DNA from 2 places in the uncultured Cloacibacillus sp. genome. Region 2 is predicted to be linked to the other one. Evidence: riboswitches for the same ligand, from Rfam matches in the RefSeq annotation. Region 2 holds a riboswitch; the other holds the start of a gene.
What was found. A riboswitch is a leader RNA that binds a small molecule or an ion and turns the genes downstream of it on or off. The one in region 2 is predicted to bind molybdenum cofactor.
Positions count from the first base shown of each region.

Region 1: it holds a riboswitch for molybdenum cofactor, as region 2 does, so the genes downstream of both, ABGT66_RS12330 (response regulator) here and ABGT66_RS01880 (substrate-binding domain-containing protein) in region 2, are expected to answer to the same signal.

Region 1 covers NZ_CAWUXW010000005.1:219,391-228,842, forward strand. Annotated here, with positions in the region: gene ABGT66_RS12330 (response regulator) at 466-1,161, opposite strand; molybdenum cofactor riboswitch at 1,240-1,359, opposite strand; gene ABGT66_RS12335 (methyltransferase domain-containing protein) at 1,511-2,266, shown strand; gene ABGT66_RS12340 (ABC transporter permease) at 2,398-3,414, opposite strand; gene ABGT66_RS12345 (ABC transporter permease) at 3,407-4,435, opposite strand; gene ABGT66_RS12350 (sugar ABC transporter ATP-binding protein) at 4,435-5,946, opposite strand; gene ABGT66_RS12355 (autoinducer 2 ABC transporter substrate-binding protein) at 6,036-7,049, opposite strand; gene ABGT66_RS12360 (ribulokinase) at 7,064-8,734, opposite strand; gene ABGT66_RS12365 (BtpA/SgcQ family protein) at 8,775-9,452, opposite strand, start outside.
Region 2 covers NZ_CAWUXW010000001.1:409,623-419,074, forward strand. Annotated here, with positions in the region: gene ABGT66_RS01845 (adenylosuccinate synthase) at 1-711, opposite strand, end outside; gene ABGT66_RS01850 (GIY-YIG nuclease family protein) at 811-1,062, opposite strand; gene ABGT66_RS01855 (hypothetical protein) at 1,059-1,400, opposite strand; gene glmS (glutamine--fructose-6-phosphate transaminase (isomerizing)) at 1,451-3,277, opposite strand; gene ABGT66_RS01865 (energy-coupling factor ABC transporter ATP-binding protein) at 3,384-4,403, opposite strand; gene ABGT66_RS01870 (substrate-binding domain-containing protein) at 4,456-5,295, opposite strand; gene ABGT66_RS01875 (ABC transporter permease) at 5,336-6,031, opposite strand; gene ABGT66_RS01880 (substrate-binding domain-containing protein) at 6,099-6,950, opposite strand; molybdenum cofactor riboswitch at 7,039-7,156, opposite strand; molybdenum cofactor riboswitch at 7,352-7,472, opposite strand; gene trkA (Trk system potassium transporter TrkA) at 7,633-8,994, shown strand; gene ABGT66_RS01890 (potassium transporter TrkG) at 9,007-9,452, shown strand, end outside.

The DNA.
Region 1 (9,452 bases), on a different contig from region 2:
AACTTTCTATACAAATCATACGAAAGTACACAATAATGAGCAATATTTAGTTGAAATTAGGAATGTTGTGCGCCTTTCTGGTCGATTTATGTTTATTAAAATTCACGGAGAAAATTTGTAAAGAGCGGCGCGCACGGGGAAGCTGCGCAAAATTACGGCCGCGGGCGCGGCTTCGGCGAAGCGCGCGCAATTTACGCGCGGACGCGCGGCGCAGGGCGAGGACGAATATCGTGCGGAAGCGCCTGGCGCTCACGGCGCAGGCGTAATTTACGCACGGGCCGCGCGCGTTTGCCGGGCGGCGCGGCGCGCGCGCGGACTGCCGCGCTTCCGGCGCGTGCGCAGTTCGTGCGGGGAAGGGCGCGCGTTTATGGCGCGGCGCGGCGCTCTGAGGCGCGCATAAAATTCGTCCCGCCGCGTAAGCTTCGCGGCGGGACGTGAAGTCATCGGATTTTCGTAAATTCAGCGCTAGAGCAGCGCCATGCGGTAGCGTTTCTCGGGGCGGCCGACGCGGCGGTAGGCGTACTCGACGACCACGCGCTCGCTGAGCGTCAGAAATTCAAGATAGCGGCGCGCCGTCGAGCGCGAGATGCCGAGGCGGTCGCCGACCTCCTGCGCGGAGAAGGTTCCTTCGTTCTCCTTGAGGAAGGACTCGATGTCGTTGAGGCACTTGAGCTGCAGCCCCTTCGGTATCGTGCGGTTGTTGGCCCACGAGGGGTCGTGCGTCTTCATCGCGACGAGCGCGTCTATGTCCTCCTGCTGCCACGGGCTCGTGCGCCCGGTCAGCGAATGATGGTAGATCTGGTAATTTTTGAGCGCGGCGCGCAGCCGGTCGAACGAGAAGGGTTTGACGAGAAACTCGAAGACGCCCGCGCATATCGCTTTGCGCACGAGCTCCGGGTTGTCGCCAGACGAGACGACGATGTAGTCGGTGCGCGGGAACTCCTTGCGCAGCTCGTCGATTTCGTCGAAGGCGCTGAACTCCTTGAGGTAGAGGTCGAGCAGCACGAGGTCGACGTCGACGCAGCGCATCGCCTCGAACATCTGCGGCCCGGTGTCGACCCTCTTCAGCAGCGTGAAGGATGTGTCGTTGAGGATCACGTCGGAATATAATTTTTGAAGCAGCGGGTCTGATTCGGCTATGAGGACTTTCAGGCTGCGCAACGCTCCGTTCCCCCTCTCGTGTATTTTGTGCCGGGGCTCCCGCGGGTACGGGAACGGGAAAAGGGCGCGCGGGCGCTCAGTCATGAATCCTTTTCCCCTTTCCAAACGGGAGGCGCCGGCGTTTCCGCGGGCACCCATCGGCCTGACGCCATAGAAGCGCGCTTCCGCAGGTCGGCAGGCTCGGGGTATTATTCACTTTTAACCGCTTTTGATTATAACAACTGAGGTGCACTTGTCAACAAGCGCGCGCGCCGCCGCGCGATTCGCAAATGCGCCGCGGCGGCAAGTTGTATATAATAGAAGCGCACATAAGAGCCGCTCGCTCAATTCATGGAAAGAGGTGCCCTCTATGACGAATCAGATATGGAATCCGCAGGAATACAGAAAGAGCGCGGACTTCGTCCCCGAGATGGGGCGGGCCGTGATAGAGCTGCTTGAGCCGAAGGCCGGAGAAAGGATACTCGACCTCGGCTGCGGCACGGGAGTGCTCGCGAAGGAGCTCGCCGCGGCGGGCTGCACCGTCGTCGGGACGGACTCGAGCCCCGAGATGGTCGAGGCTGCGCGCACGGCGGGAGTGGACGCGAGGCTCGCCGACGCGCAGACGCTGAAGATGGATGAAAAGTTCGACGCGGTGCTGAGCAACGACGCGCTGCACTGGATGCCGGACCAGTACGCCGTCGTGCGCCGCGTCTGGAATTTGCTGAAGCCGGGCGGGCGCTTCGCCGCCGAGTGCGGAGGCGAGGGCTGCGTGCGCGTCATACGCGAGGGCATGAAGATCGCGCTGATCAAGCGCGGCATAGACTACAAGGCGCGCAACCCGTGGAAGTTCCCGGAGCTCGGCACTTTCTCCGACATTCTCGAAAACCAGGGCTTTCAGGTGAAGTTCATCGCGCGCATCGACCGCCCGACGCCGCTGGTCCACGGCCTGCGCCGCTGGCTCGAGGTGTTCTCCGCGAGCCACACCGACGGCTTTACGTCGGAAGAGAAAGAAGCTTTTTATAAGGAAGTCGAGGACTACTGCCGCCCGATGCTCTACAGCGACGCCAACGGCTGGAATGCCGATTATGTGCGTCTGAGGTTCCTCGCAGTGAAGCCGGAGGAGTAGCCGACGGAGGCAAAAGCAATGATTATACTATTATAAATCTATTATAATAGTATAAAGAACAATTTAGCGCTCCTAACTGACCACATAAGCTAGGAGCGCTAAGTTTAAATTTAGAATATATCGTCTAGTAATCAGCTATTTGTTTTCTTACTATTCCGTCTTTCTGAAACTACATTTGCTATCATTACAGCGATAAGCACGAGTCCCCAAATCAGATTCTTGTAATAATCCGATATATTCTGGAACATTGCAAATCCAGAGGAAAGCGTCTGAAGGATCACGACAGCTATTACAAGTCCCATGACCTTACCTTTACCGCCATTGGGATTTACCCCGGCAAGTACGCATATAAGGATAGCCGGCATGAGGTATGATTTACCGAAATCCGACCGTGCAGAATTGAAATGGCCGCACATAAGAAGTCCTGATACGGCAGAAAGCATACCGCTTATCATATACGTAAGCGTGATAACTCTTGTGTTGTTTATGCCGGAAAAACGCGACGCTACTTTATTCGAACCTACCATATAAATTTTGAACCCAAGAGAAGTCTTATACAATATGAAAGCGACAACGCATGCACAGACGGCAAAGACTAACGCGGTAACCGGGATTATCTCAAACAGTTTATAGTTTACGACATGATTTAAGATCGGCGGGAGTCCTCTTATTGATGAGCCGTTCGTTATACCTATAGCCATGCCAAGAATTATGTCAGACGCACCAAGCGTGGCAACCATTGCAGGAATACCTATACGGGCTATAAAACTACCGGATAGTATTCCGCAAAGCGCTCCGACCAAAAGACTTAACATGACGGTAGCTATAAGAACAGCGACCTGGACGAGTAATGAAGCTCCTTCCGGCATCACGGCTTTCATAAACATGCAGCCGACTATACCAGCCAAATCAGCCACAGCTACGACGGTTAGATCGATGCCTCCGCTGACCATCGCCAACATCATTCCCAAAGCCAAGACGCCCATTTCTGGGAAAAGATATGCAACGAGTCCCAGCTGTTCCCAAGAAAACGCCCCATGCGTAGCGATGTAAAGTACCGCAACTGAGAGCAGAAACATCACTATCAATTTAACGTTGTTGGCGTTCTTCTGCAGCAGACCGCGCATGCTGGAACTGTTCTTATTCATGGTCAGAACCTTCTTTGTTTTCTAATATATTGCCAGAGACTTTTCTTTCAGCAGAAAGCAGCTTATAGGCGGACATGCTCACTCCCGCGATTATAAGTATCCCAGTCATAAACTTACTCCAGTTCGTCGGTATGCCGAGCAGTATCAAATTGTTTGAGATAAGCTTCATCAATAGCACGCCAAGAAAAGTACCAAATACAGTACCGTTTCCTCCGGAGATACTTGCACCGCCAAGCACGACAGCTGCAATGATGGTCATTTCGTATCCGTCGAAAAAGTTTATCTGACATATTCCAGAAAGAGTAACCTGCGTCAGTCCTGCAATGCCGCCTATGATGCCCATGAACGCAAAGACAAAAATACGTATGAAAGCAACATTGAAACCGGCCCTTTCAGCAGCGACCATGTCTCCGCCGACCGCATATATCCCTCTACCAAGGAGCGTATACTTCAATATAAAATGCACTATCAGGAGTACGGCTATCAAGAGGAATATACTGACATGCATCGAACTGCCTAGGCCAGTCGCCGCGCTCCTGACCGAAAAGAGGTTCGCCGCAGCCATGTCGGCAAGCGGTGCAGGCAGAGACGAGATTACCCTGCTTTTCAGCACCCCTTGTGTAAAGCCAAGATATATACTGCATGTGCCAAGTGTGATTATAAGCGTGGGAAGTCTCAGCCAAGCGGCTAGCACGCCGTTTATCACACCAAGAAGCAGTCCGATAGCCCCAGCGAGTACAAATCCCCATACGACTGGGCCGGTATAGTGGGTAGTTTGAAACAACTTTGTAACAAAGAACATACAGAGCATTGCATTATAAGGAAACGAAACGTCTATATTCCCAGATGCGATAACCATAAGCAATCCAGCAGCCATCATCCCTGGAACTATAAGGCTCCTCACTAAGTCTACAAGATTGTTCGCAGTAAAAAACTGTCCGCTCTTAGCCTGTATTATGAAAGAAAGAGCTATGATTATCAGCGTCACATAAAACTCGCTGCGTCTAAGTAGCGTCTTCATTACAGAACAGCCTCTTTCTTACCCGTGATAAGGTTTTGAAGTGTTTCCACCGTCAGGTCTGTATTTTTATGTTCACTGACGATTTTTCCATTTTTGATAATTAATATACGGTTGCAGTTCATTAATATCTCGCTGATATCGTCCGAAATCAATATGATAGCCATATTCTTTTGCTGGGCCAGAGCCCTCAAGTAATTATGAATATCGAACTTGGCTCCGATGTCGACGCCTACAGTAGGCCCGTTGAGTATAAGCACTTTCGGCGAAGTTTCAAGCCATTTTCCAAGGACCACTTTCTGCTGGTTACCTCCAGACAGAGTCTGGATGCCGTCTTCAAGTTTATCAAGTTTTATTCCCAGATCTGCAACCCACTTTTTAGAATCGGCTCGTCCTTTATCGAAGTCCACAATCCCATTGCTCTTCTTGATACCGTCGATATGAGCGGCAATCATATTGTTTTCAATTGACTGCGTCAAGAACAATCCCTCAGTAAGTCTGTCTTCCGGTACATATGCGACATTGAGCTTCAGCGCGTCCATCGGAGTCCGAATCGAGGTTTCCTTCCCGTCGATATAGATACAGCCCTTATCTGCGGAATAAAGACCGAAAAGCGCTTTTGCGAGCTCAGTGCGCCCTGACCCCAGAAGTCCAGTTATACCTAAAATCTCCCCAGGATAGATCTCAAAATTTATATTTTCAAAGCCGTTTTTGAGGCATAGATTCTCTACTTTAAAGATGCTCCGAGATCTATCGATCTCATCCGGTACGAAATAATTTTCTTCGATCTTGCGCCCAGTCATGTAGTAGACAAAACTTTCGTTATCTACATTTTTTGCATCATCAGTGACTATAAGCTTCCCATTACGGAAAATAGTAAAACGCTCAGCTATTTCAAAAACTTCGTCTAATTTATGACTAATGAAAAGTACCGATATGCCTTCGCTCTGAAGCTGTCGTATAACCTTGAACAGCTTATCTACCTCTCGTCTTGTAAGTGCTGACGTCGGCTCGTCCATTATGATCAGCTTCGAGTTATGCAAAATGGAGCGTGCTATCGCGATAAGCTGTTTGTCTGCGACAGAAAGCGTTCCAACCTCTGCATCAAGAGGCAGCTCAATTCCTATATGTTCCAGAGACTGCCTTGCTATCTTGTATACATTTTTCCAGCTCACTAGTCTCTTTTTGCTGTAAAGTTCATAATTCAAAGCTATGTTTTCTGCGACCGTCAGATTCGGGAAAATAGACATATCCTGGTATATAACCTGTATGCCAAGCTGAATGGACTGATTGATCGTCAGATGTTTATAAGAGATGCCATCAAATATTATCTCGCCTTCGTCAGGCTGATAAAAACCAGATACGATCTTGATGAGAGTGGATTTTCCGCTGCCGTTTTCGCCAAGAAGGCAGTGTATTTCCCCTCTGCCTATCGCAAGATCGACTTTATCCAGCGCTTTGACCCCTCCAAAACGCTTCGATATACCGCGTACCTCTAATAATGTATCTCTCATTATGATTCCCCACTGTCACAGAAAAAACAAGCCCACGCATCCGCACGCTCCGAATGCGCAGGCGTGCATGCAGCGTCAGTCCTCAGAAGCTAGAACTGATACTTATCCATATTGTCCTTATTGATTACCAAAACCGCGTTTCCGCTCAAGTTCTTACCGTCGGCGTTGAGTTTGTTATAACCATCTATACCGAGGTCGAGACCTGCTTTAATATCAGCCTGCTTGCCGTCGAGGCACATGATGGCAAGCTTGCACATTGCCTGTCCTGCACCAGCGGGATCCCAGCAAAGCACGCACGGGTTAGAACCGGACTTAAGGTAGGGGCCCGAGACTGACGGTACGCCAGTTCCGACGGCGAACATTTTGCCGGTCATTCCAAGCTCGTCTATAGCTTTCGCAGCTCCCGGCGGGTCATAGCTGGACGCACCGATGAAGCCCTTTATATCAGGATATTTTTTAATAATTTCTTTTGCCTTGTTATAGGCCATATCCATATTGTCTTCACACTCGATACGCTTTTCCGGAATCAGCGTCATCTTTGGATATTTTTTCTGCTGGTGTGCGACGGCTGCATCCATCCACTGGTTGTGCGAAACAGACGACAGGAACGCAACCATAGTCACGTAACTTCCTTCTTCGCCCATCTGCTTTGCGAGTTCGTCCATCATCGCTTCGCCATATTCCTGGTTGTTGAAGGCTTCGAGGTCATAATCGCACATCTCAAAACCAGCAGCTTCGTGCGTAATGACTTTGATGCCCTTGTCCATTGCTTTTTTCAGCGTTGGCTTACAGGCTTCCGGGTCGATCGGGACGACGCAGAGAGCGTCTATATCCTGCACGATCAGCGTTTCAATTACCTGGATCTGCTCTGCCGAGTCCGTCTTTGACGGCCCTTTCACGTAGCAATTGACTCCGCTTTCGTCAGCAAACGCGTCAACGCCTTCCTGCATACGCAGGAACCATGGGTCGGACATATCTTTAACAACGACGGCTATGGTATAGTCTTTACCTTCAGCGTACGCAGGAGCGCTGGAGAGAGCGAATCCTCCAAACAAGAACGCCGCTATCGGTACAAGCAGCAAACTCATTAATTTCTGTTTCACGTGGTCCCCTCCTTCTACTTACACGATAAACTCCGAAGCCGCAAATCCTTCAGAATTTTCATCATTTTACTGTTCCGACCGAACATATCGTGCAGCTCAGTATAAAAACGATAGAGCTCGTCATACACGATGACATTGTCCGGGACCGGCGTATAGATACGCTCTGTTTTCGGAACAAGCCGTTCTGCCGCCTCATAAAAATCTGCGCAACCTTCAGTTCCGCCGACAGCGACCGCACCGCATACGGCTGCACCGCGCGCAGAAATATTGTCAATGCATGGGACAGATATTTCCCTGCCTAGAATATCTGCGCAGGTCTGCATGATCCACGGACTTTTCGCCGGAATGCCGCCAACGGCGTGGACTCTGTCGATTTTTACACCTCCCCGTTCATGATTTTCGAGGATCATACGTGAGCCGAACAGATTCGCTTCAACCAAAGAACGGTATATCTCCTCCGGTTTGGTAGAAATAGTCAGCCCGATCATAGCCCCCGATAGATTGTAATTTGATAAAATACTTCTGTTTCCATTGAGCCAGTCCAGAGCAAGAATTCCACATTCTGCGGGTCTCAAAGCAGCAGCTTTTGCACCTAAACTTTCAAGTACGTTTACGCCGCGAAGCGTCGCCTCGGCTTTGTATTCAGCAGGAACGCAGTTATGTGCGAACCAAGAGAACACATCTCCGGTCGCCGGCTGTCCTGACTCATAACTGTAAAGCCCTGGAATCATGCCGTCTGCGGCTATGGAACATACCCCGTCAATAGGCTGCAAGTCTTTATACAGCATCTGGTGACAAGTACTTGTTCCCATTACGAGTATCATGCTGCCGCTTTGCGTGACTCCAATGCCGCTTGCGACGACGGCGCTGTCACCGTGTCCTGCCGCAATGACTGTTCTCTCTGTCAGACCAAGACGATCCGCAGCTTTTTTCGTCAAACGGCCAGCGGCATCGCCAGGCTTTAAAAGATGTCCGGAGAGTTTCATTTCGCCGATGTTTTTTAGTTCTGGTGCGAGAGCGCCAAGAAAATCATTATCAGGGAAACCTCGGCCTTTTATCCAGAAAGCATTCACTCCAAGGATACCATAGTTCCGCGTGACTTCTCCTGTCATCCACTGAACTATCCAGTCGACAGCCTCGATAAAATAATCTGCAGCTTGGTATATTTCTGGGTCTTCTCTAAGAACCTGCATAACTTTAGGAAAAACCCATTCAGACGAAACGCTGCCGCCAAAATATATTTTTAACCAATCTGTATGTTTCTTTGCGTAATCTTCTATTTCTTCTGCATATTTTTGAGCGCCATGATGTTTCCATAGTTTCGGCCAGGCATTTGGACAATGTTTATATTTGTCGATCATGCACAACGGCGTTCCGTCGCTGAGAACGGGCAATAGCGTACAGTTCGTGAAATCAGTTCCAAGGCCTACGACATCGTCTGGTGAAATTCCTCCGTCTGAAAGCATCTTTTTCGAGACAAATTCCATGCTCTCAATCCAGTCCTCTGGAGACTGAAGGAACCATTCCGGAGGCAACACGACATCGCTGTTTGGCAGATTTCCAGATATCACTCCGTTTGAATATTCTTTTTCGGCCGAGGCAAGCAGTTTACCGTCATTTAAGCTGAGCGCTACACCGCGGCACGACATCGTACCGAAGTCAAATCCGAATACGCATTTGCTCATCCACAGAGACTTCCTTTATATCACGGATATCACGCCGCGTTCAGCGTACGCTCCTGACGACGTCCATGAATTCCTTGACACGTCTTCTATCGACCTGATTCTCGAACTTACCGTCGTACTTAAACGTTGTGGCTACAACGGCTCCATCAGCTATTTCAAGCAGGCGCGCAATAGTTTCCTTACGGCAGCCAGTATTTGCGAATACGACCGTTTCCGGGACCTCTTCTTTGACTTCCTTAAGCGTACTCATATCGGTCGGGGAACCGGCAGTAAGCCCCGAGACGCACAGCGCATCCGGTTTGCAGTTGAATACGGTCGACTTCGCTATTTGGCGTATATCCCTGTCTGCAAGGTACTTGGCAGCTTCCGGTACTATATTGAAAAGGAGCTTGACGTTTTCCGCTCCAATAGACCTCTGATGCCTGACGACTTCTCCGCAGTGAGTATTCCATAATCCAAAGTCGCTCGCATAAACGCCAGTGAATATTTCGCGTATAAATTTCGCGTCGACGGCAGCTGCGAGGTCAAGCGACGCCTGAGGATCCCATAGCACGTTCACACCATAAGGCACGTCTATATTAGGCATCAGTTCCCCAATAACGCGTGCCATCGCGGCGACAGTTTCTGTATTAACTTTGGTCAGGTAAGGAAGGCTGAATTCGTTGCTAAACATTATAGCGTCAACGCCGCCATCCTGAAGCGCATCGAGATCCTCTTT
Region 2 (9,452 bases):
GTAGGTGCCGTGGTCGATGTCGAGCAGCGTCGCCTGCGCGCCCTCGAAGAGGACGTTTCTGCCGCCGCGCACCGCTTCGTCGATTTCGAGGAAGGCGTCGCCGAGCATCGGCGCCATGCGGCGTCCCCAGGCGAGCGCCTTTTCGTATATTTCGTCGAAGTCGAGCGGCTCGGCTCCGTATATCTTCGTGAGTATGTCGTTTTTGATTTTAAGCGTGCGCGAGAGCTTGTCGCGCAGCACGTCGGGGTTGACGAGGTCTTCGGCGCGGATGCCTATGCGCTCGTATTTGTCGGCGTAGCACGGTCCGATGCCGCGGCCCGTCGTACCGATCTTCGTGCCTTCGGAGCGCGCTCCTTCGGCGAGTTTGTCTATTATTTTATGGTAGGGCATGACGATGTGCGCCGCGTGGCTGACGACGAGCTTCGCCGTTTTTTTGCCGCGCGCCGCGAGCCCGTCGAGTTCTTCGAAGAGCGTGTCGGGGTCGATGACGACGCCGTTGCCGATCACGCAGCTCTTGCCCGTGTAGAGTATGCCGGAGGGCAGCAGATGAAAGACGTATTTCTCGTTGTCCACGACGACGGTGTGTCCGGCGTTGGCTCCGCCCTGGTAGCGGACGACCACTCCGGCGTCCGCGGCGAGGACGTCTACGACGCGGCCCTTGCCTTCGTCGCCCCATTGCACTCCTATGACTATGTCAGTGCGTCCCTTCATTGCGATACACCTCTTTAAGCTGCCTTAATTTCATGGCCCTTACTATTAGGCCCAAACTTTGTTATTGTAATCAACGCGGCTTAAATTATCAAGCGCGCGTTAGGATATTTTACCTTCGCTTAACAGGAGCTTCTCTTCGCGCGAGAGCTTTTTTATCGCGGCCTCGCGGCTCATCGCCTCGCTTTTCGACGCGCACTCCTCGCTGTAGAGCAGCGTCACGGGCCTGCGCCCGCGCGTGTATTTCGCCCCGCGTCCCGCGTTGTGCGCCGCGAGACGCTTTTCTATGTCGTTGGTCCAGCCCGTGTAGAGGGTGCCGTCGGCGCAGAGCAGTATGTAGGCGCAGGGGGTCATATCGAAAACGCGCCGGGCGGCTCGGGCGCGAGCTCGTAGTACCAGTGCGGTATGAGGCCGAGACGCAGCAGCAGCGAGAGGAAGTCCCACAGGTCGTCAAGCCCGCGCACGGCGTCGTAGGCCTCGTACACCGCCGAGCCTATCCAGTAGGAGAGGCCGGTGAACGCCGAGAAGTGCGCGAGAAGCTCGAGCCAGTCGGAGCCGTCCCAATCGCGCACGACGCTGACGTCTGGCGCGTTAAGCTCAAAGGCCGGCGCGGGCGCGCAGCAGAGCGGCTGGAACGCGAGGAGGAGCGCGAGGATTATCGCTGCGATTTTTCTGCGTTGCGTAAAAATCATGGCTTTCCCATAAAAAGGGGCGGAGCAAAGCCCCGCCCGCAGGTTTTCGTTTATTCCACCGTGACGCTCTTCGCGAGGTTGCGCGGCATGTCTATATCGCAGCCGCGCTGGCGCGCGATGTAGTAGGCGAATAGCTGGAGCGGCACGACCGCAACGAAGGGGAAGAGCTCCGGCTCAGTCTCGGGCGTGAAGATGACGTTCTGCGTGTAGTGGCCGATTTCGGTATCGCCCTCGGTCGCGAGCGCGATTATCGGCGACTTGCGCGCCATCGACTCCTCGATGTTGGATATGGTCTTCTCCCAGAGGTCGTTCTTCGGCACGAGCGCGACGACGGGCAGCTCCTTGTCGAGCAGCGCTATCGGGCCGTGCTTCATCTCGCCTGCGGGATAGGCCTCGGCGTGGAGGTAGGATATTTCCTTGAGCTTGAGCGCGCCCTCGAGCGCCGGCGGGTAGGCTATGCCGCGGCCGATGAAGAAGAATCCGCGCGCGTCGGCGAAGTTGCGCGCGAGCGTCTCTATTTCCTTTTCGCGGTCGAGCATCGCGGCCTGTTTGCCGGGAATGTCCATGAGCGCAGAGACGAGGCGCTTTTCCGTGTTCGGGTCAAGCTCTCCGCGCAGCTTTGCGAGGTAAAGTCCGAGCAGTGTAAGTATCGTTATCTGCGCGGTGAATGTCTTAGTCGCGGCTACGCCTATTTCCGGCCCAGCCGGCGTGATGAGCGCGTCGCCGACCTCGCGGTGGATCGTCGAGCCGCGGACGTTCGTGATTACGAGGCACTTAGCGCCGCGCGCTTTAGCGAGACGCGCCGCGTGCAGCGTGTCCGCCGTCTCGCCGGACTGCGAGACGAATACGGCGAGCGTGTCGGGCCCCGACGGGATGTTCCTGTAGCGGTATTCCGACGCGACCTCCGTGCGGATTTCAAAATTGCCGAAGGTCTCCATTATATGCTGCGCGACTATCGTGGCGTAGTGCGACGTTCCGCAGGCGACGAAGTGGATGCGCTTCCACTGCGCGGCCTCCTCGGGAGTCCACGCGAGCTCGCGGCCGAGGTCGACCGCGTCGTCCGCGACGCGGCCCAGCAGCGTGTGCGCGACGACGTCGGGCTGTTCGTGAATTTCCTTGAGCATGAAGTGCGGGTATTTGCCGCGGTTCGTCATCGCGGCGTCCCAGTCGAGGTGCATCGAGGCCTTTTCGTGCTCGCGCCCCGAGAAGTCGAAGAATTTGCACCCTTCGCGGGTTATCTGCGCCATTTCGTCGTCGTCCATGAACCATACGTCGTGCGTGAACTCAAGCAGCGCGGTCGGGTCGGAGGCGCAGAAGCCCTCGTTCCCCGCGTGCCCGACGACGAGCGGCGAGCCCTTGCGCGCGACCCAGATTTCGCGCGGTTTGTCGTAGAACATGATGACGAGCGCGAAGGCGCCGCGGATGCGCGCCGTGAGCTTCACTATCGCTTCCTTCGGGTCTCCGTCGTAGACGTAGCCGAGGTACTGCACCGCGGACTCCGTGTCGGTCTCGGTGTGGAATTTAATGCCCTTTGATTCGAGCTCGGCGCGGATGTCGCGCGCGTTCTCGATGATGCCGTTATGGACGAGCACGACGCGGTCGTCGCTCGAAATATGCGGGTGCGCGTTGTTCTCCGTCACGCCGCCGTGCGTCGCCCAGCGCGTGTGGCCTATTCCGATGTCGCCCGTCAGCCCCGCAGCCGCGACCTTCTCCGCGAGCTGCGCGACGCGCCCGACGGTGCGAAGCTCGGAAATTCTGCCGTCCTTTATAACCGCTATGCCCGCGGAGTCGTAGCCGCGGTACTCATGCTTGGCGAGCCCTTCGAGAATTATCCTCGTCGTGTCCCTGTCGCCGACGTAACCCATAATTCCGCACATATATGATCATCCTTTCGCTGTCAGCAAAATGGTGGTTGTCGTGTCAATACCCACGTTATTTTATATCATGTTAACGCGCGGCGCGCAATTGCGGGCGCGCGCGGAATCAAAGCCAGCGAAGAGAAGAATATGAGAAGGAAAGAAAAATTTCCGAAGAGGGGCGCAGCGAGAGGCGGGCCGTATCTTCGGCCGAGAGGCGCGCCTTTACGACGCTGCCCGAAACGTCCGCGGAGAGCAGCACGGCTCCAGAGGCGCGCTCGAGCGCAAGCTGCGAAACCACGCCGCGCAGGACGTTCATATTTTCCGCACGCGGCGGCATTTCGACGGAAACTGTTATATCGGACGGGCTGAGCACGGCGGCGCGCGACGAAGCGCCGGGATAGGCGAACAGCGCCTGCCCGCCGGCGAAGGGGCGCGTCATGAAGCCGCCCTCGAGATGCCAGCCGCCGCGGAAGATGTTCTCCGCGCCCGTGCCCGCGACGCGGCCTCCGTAGAGGCTGACGACGTTCGACGCTATCTCGTAGAGCCACGCGGTGTCGTGCGTCGATACGATTACCGCCGCGCCGTATTCGCGCGAGGCGCGCACCGCGGCCTCCATCACGAGCTGCGCGCTCGCCTCGTCGACGTTCGCGGTCGGCTCGTCCAGGAGCAGCGCCTTCGGCCTCAGCGCAAGGCGCGCGGCGAGCGCGACGCGCTGCACCTCGCCGCCCGAAAGCCTGTACCACGGGCGCGAGGCAAACTCCTCGGGCGCGAGGCCGACCGCTTCGAGGCTCTCGCGCACGCGCGCATCGATGAGCCGCTTCTCCGCGCCGCGCAGCCGCAGGCCGTAGGCGACGTTCTCAAAGACCGAGCGCTTGAGCAGGTACGACTCCTGGAGCAGATAGGTGACCTCGCGCCGAATCTCGCGCTCGCGCCCAGCCGCGGGGCGTCCGTCGAAAATTATCTCGCCGGATGCCGGAATGAGGAAGGCGAGCACCTTCAGCAGCGTGGACTTGCCGCCGCCGTTCGGCCCGACGACGCCGGTGACGCAGCCCGCGTCTATGGAAAGCTCCGCGATGTCGAGGTTCGGGCGGCCTTTTTCGTAGCTCTGTCTGAGATTATGGATTTCGTAAAGCGGCGTGCTCATGTCGTGAAGCTGCGGGGCGGCGGGAAATCCCGCCGCCTCCGCCGCGCGGGAGTTATTTCCCGTGCTTCTTATTCCATTCGTCGGAGTTCGGGAAGAAGAGCGGCTCCCCGTACTGGTCGACCTTGAAATCCTTGATTATCGTCTGCGCCTCGTCGCCGCAGAGCCAGTCGACGAAGGCCACGACGTCCTTGTTGTTGACGTTCGGGAAGCGCTTCGGGCTCACTTCGATAGCCGCGATGAGGTTGAGCAGTATCGGGTCGCCCTCGACGAGCGGGACGATGTCGATTTTATTCTTCTTCGTGAGGTAGGTGGCGCGGTCCATCAGCGTGTAGGCTCCGCGGCGGTTCGTGAACTCCGTCGTGTGGCCGTTGCCGAGCTTGCCGAGCGAGAAGACCGTGTACCAGGCGTCCTTTTCGCCGTCCGGGGTGATTCCCGCAGCCTTCCAGACGTTCATCTCGGCGACGTGCGTGCCGGACATGTCGCCGCGGCTGACGAACTCGACGTCGGAGGCGGCGATTTTCTTAAACGCCTCGGCGGCGGACTTCATTCCCTTGATTCCCGCGGGGTCGTCCTTCGGGCCGAGGATTACGAAGTCGTTGTACATGATGTCGCGGCGGTTCTGCCCGTAGCCTTCGGCGATGAATTTATCCTCGAGAGCGCGCGCGTGGACGACGACCATGTCGAAGTCCCCGCCCTTCGCCTTTTCGAGCGTCGCGCCCGTTCCGGCCTTTTCGATGACGAATTCCGTCCCCGTCTTAGCCTTGAAGGTCTCGGCGAGCAGCGGGATTATGCCGGCGTCGACGGGGCCGATGGTGCTCGAGAGCTTTATCGTGCCCGCGAAGGCCGGAGAGCATATCAGAAGAGCGGCGAGAGCTATTGCAAACTTTTTCATAAGAAACACACCGTCCGTAATTTTATATTTTTTTGAAGCCTCAGTTCTGGCTCCTGCGGCGCAGGAAGGTCAGCGAAATGTTGAGAAGCAGCGAAATAAGTATGAGGATGACGCCGAGCGCTATGCCGAGCGCGAATTCGCCCTTGCCCGTCTCGAGCGTTATCGCCGTCGTTATCGTGCGCGTGTGCCATTTGATGTTGCCGCCGAGCATCATCGCCGAGCCGACCTCGCCGACGATGCGCCCGAAGGCCGTGAGCGCCGCGACGAGTATCATGAAGCGCGCCTCCCAGAGGCTCGTGAGCGCAAGACGCCCGCCCGACGCGCCGAGCGTCATGAGAGTCTGGCGCAGGCGGCTGTCGAGCCCTTCAATCGCCGCCGCCGTGTAGGCCGCGACTATCGGCGTGCCGAGTATCACCTGGCCTATCGCCATGCCGCGTACCGTGAAGAGCAGCTCCCAGTCGCCGAGCGGGCCGCGCCGCGAAATGAATGCGTAGACGAGCAGCCCGATGACGACGGTCGGAAGCGCGAGCAGCGTGTCCGTCACGGTGCGCACGGCGCGCTTTCCGGGAAAGTCGAAGTATCCTAGCAGAAAGCCCGTGGGAAGGCCGAAGAGCAGGACGCCCGCCATCGACAAGGCCGTGAGCTTGAAGGTGGTCACGACGATGACGGCCGTCTCCTCGTCCATCGTGAGGAGCATTCTGAAGGCCTGTATAAATCCCTCGGCTATGAAGTCCATGCGCGGCTGTCTCCGGATACGTTAAGACGCGCCGCGTGTGGGCGGCGCGTCCGCAAATTCTGCGATATTACTTCGCGGGGTCGGCGTCGGGGAAGAAGAGCTGCTTCCCTTCGAGCTTGAAGTTCGCGATGTCCTGCTGGACCTTCGGCGAGGTGATCCACTCGATGTACTTCACCGCGAGGTCGTGCTTCGCCTCGGGGTGCTTCTCGGGGTTGACCGCCATGACGCTGTACTTGTTGAGAAGCTCGGCGTCTCCCTCGCAGATGATGACGAGGCCCTCGCGTCCGTCGAGACCGGCGTCATACTTGATGAAGGTGCCGCGGTCGGTGAGCGCGTAGCCGCCCTGCTCCTCGGCGATGTTGATCGTCTTGAGCATTCCCTGGCCCGTCTGCACGTACCAAGCGGCCTTGTCGAAGTCCTTCACTCCGGCCTTGTCGAGGAGCTTGAGCTCGGCGGTGTGCGTGCCGGATTTGTCGGCGCGGCTGACGAGCTTCTGCTGCTTCTCGGCTATCGTCGCTATCGCTTCGATGACGGGCTTGCCCTTGACGCCCGCGGGGTCGTTAGCGGGGCCGATGAGGACGAAGTCGTTGTACATAACCTTGCGGCGGTCTACGCCGTAGCCCTCGGCCTCGAACTTGTCTTCCTGCGACGGGGCGTGCGTCAGCACGACGTCGACGTCGCCGTTGCGTCCGAACTCAAGAGCCTTGCCCGTTCCGACCGCGACCCACTGCACGTCGATGCCGGTGTCCTTGAGGCAGATCGGCGCGAGATAGTCGAGCAGTCCGGTGTCGTCGGTGCTCGTCGTCGTCGCCATACGGAGAACGGGCGCCTTGTCGGCCGCGGCCGCGAGCGAGGCGAAAGCCAGCACGCAGACCGCGAGCAGCAGCGCGATTAAAGAACCTTTTTTGTTGATACGCATGGGTATAAACCCCTCCTCGTGAGATTTATGCTGCGTCTACAGCCTTTATGTATCCGTCACGGAAAGAAGGGAGGCGGGTAAGGTACGGCCCGCGGCGCAAAGTCCCCTTTCCGCAGTGGGAGACGGCGACGTTTCCATCGCCGCCCTGACGTCCGGCGCTCATGGCGCAAGCTTTAGAAGGGCCGGATTCAGGGACGCAGGCGCTCGTTTTCCGAAAAGCGCGGACGAGAGCGCCCGTCGCGGCTATTGTACACTATTTAGCTCGTTTTGCGCCACAGTCGGGGACTAAAAAGAACAGAACCCGCGGCGGACGTTGGGGGCGTCCGCCGCGGGCGGAGAAAATTGTGTGATCCGCTGAAAAAAGAAAAAGACCGTCCTCTCGAGAGTACGGCCTTTGTAATATACAATGCAGCCGTTCGCCTTTCCGGAGGGAGGCCGCCGCGTTTCCGCCGTCGACCCTGTCGGCCTGGAGTCCGTAGGCTTTCACCCTTAGGCGCAGCAGGCTCGGAGAACCGTCCATATCCTTTGTCAGTGCTAAAATCTTACAACGAACGCGCGCGGATGGCAAGCGCCGCGCGCGCGCGTAAAAAATCGGTAAAACTGCGCTCCGTCAGAATTTGCAATAAACTGAAAATATCTTATACTGTACCGCACATATCTGCCGAAAAGGGAGAGATTGGCTTTGCGCATCGTAATAGTCGGAGCGGGAGAGGTCGGATACAGCGTAGCGAGGAACCTCTCGGCTGACGGTCACGACATCGTAATAGTCGAAGAAGACGAAGAGCGCGCGGCGCAGGCCGAAGAGACGCTCGACGTAATGGTGGTGAACGGCAACGGCGCGCGGCCCAGCGTGCTCGCGAAGGCGGGGATAACGGGCAAAAAGTCCGACGTCATGATGCTCATCGCCTGCACCAACAGGGACGAGGTCAACCTCATGGCCTGCTGGATAGCGAAGCGCTCGGGCGTGCCGCACGTGATAGCGCGCGCGGTCGGCCTCGAGTTCACAGACAACGAAAGCTGGGCGAACGACCTCGGCATCGACATGCTCGTGTCGCCGGAGCGTTCCGTCGCGAAGGATATAGAAGAGCTGCTCGAAGTGCGCGCGGCTCTGCACACAACGGAAATAGCGGGAGGGCGCGCCGGCATATACCTCTTCCGCGTCGCTCAGGACTCGCCGCTCTGCGGCCTTCCTTTATATGAAATACGCAAACGCAACCCCAAAATGATAATGCTCGTCGTCTGGGTCAAGAGCGGCGAGGACTCCTTCGTCCCGAAGGCATCCTACGCGCTGCAGCCCGGCGACCTCTGCTACACGATGTGCTACCGCTCGCAGATTCTCGAAATCGAGCGCCTCTTCCAGCCCGCGAAGTCGAAGCGGCTGAAGCGCGTATTCATCATCGGCGCGGGAAAGATCGGACATCAGACGGCGGAAAGGCTGCTCGCGCACATACGCGGCATCGACCTGCGCATCGTCGACGAGGACCGCGCGAAGTGCGAGAAGTTCGCGGGCGAGCTGCCGCGCGCGATGATTTTATGCGGCAACGGCGCGGACGCGGAATTCCTTAAATCCGAGGGCATAACGGACGCCGACGGCTGCGTCGCCGCGACGGAGCACGACGAGACGAACCTCATGCTCGCGGTACTCGCGAAGACGCTCGGCGTATCGAAGAGCATCGCCGTCGTGCGCAACCACAACTACCTCGGCATGACGAACCACATCCCCGTGGACGCGATAGTGAACCGCAACCAGACGCTCGCCGACGTGATAACGCGCAGCGTCCGCTACCCCGGAACGTCGAACGTCCTCACAGTCCTCGAGGAGATAAGCGCCGAGGCCGTGGAGACGACCGTCGCCTCCGGCTCGACGGCCGACGGTAAAAAGCTGATGGAGCTGACGATGCCGGAGGGCTCGCTCATCGGACTGCTCGACCGCGGCGGCGAGATGCTGATACCGACGGGGCAGACGGAGCTCCGGGGCGGGGACAAGATAATAATCTTCGGCACTGCCGCCTCGATGGAAGCGGCGCTCGCGATTTTCGGATAGGGGCGCGCCGTCTTGAATTACGCGATAGTCGCCAAGTTTCTGGCAATGATAACTTTCACGGTCACGGTTTCGATGGGCTTTCCGTTCATCTGGGCCGTGGCTGACGGTACGCGCGACATCAAAGCGTTCCTGCTTTCCGCGCTCGCGGGTCTCGCGCTGTCGGGCCTCCTCGCGCTCGCGGGACGCGGCGCGAACCGCGGCAGCATGGGTGCGCGCGAGGCTATCGCATGCGTCACGCTCGCGTGGATAGCCGCTTCGTTCGTCGGCTGCCTTCCATACATATTCGACGGCACGATACCCTCTTTCACCGACGCATATTTCGAGGCGATGTCCGGCTTCACGACGACGGGAGCATCCGTCATCCGCGAGATGGAGCCCGTGCCGCGCGGCATACTGATGTGGCGCGCGACGACGCACTGGCTCGGCGGCATGGGAATAGTCGTCCTCGTCATCGCGAT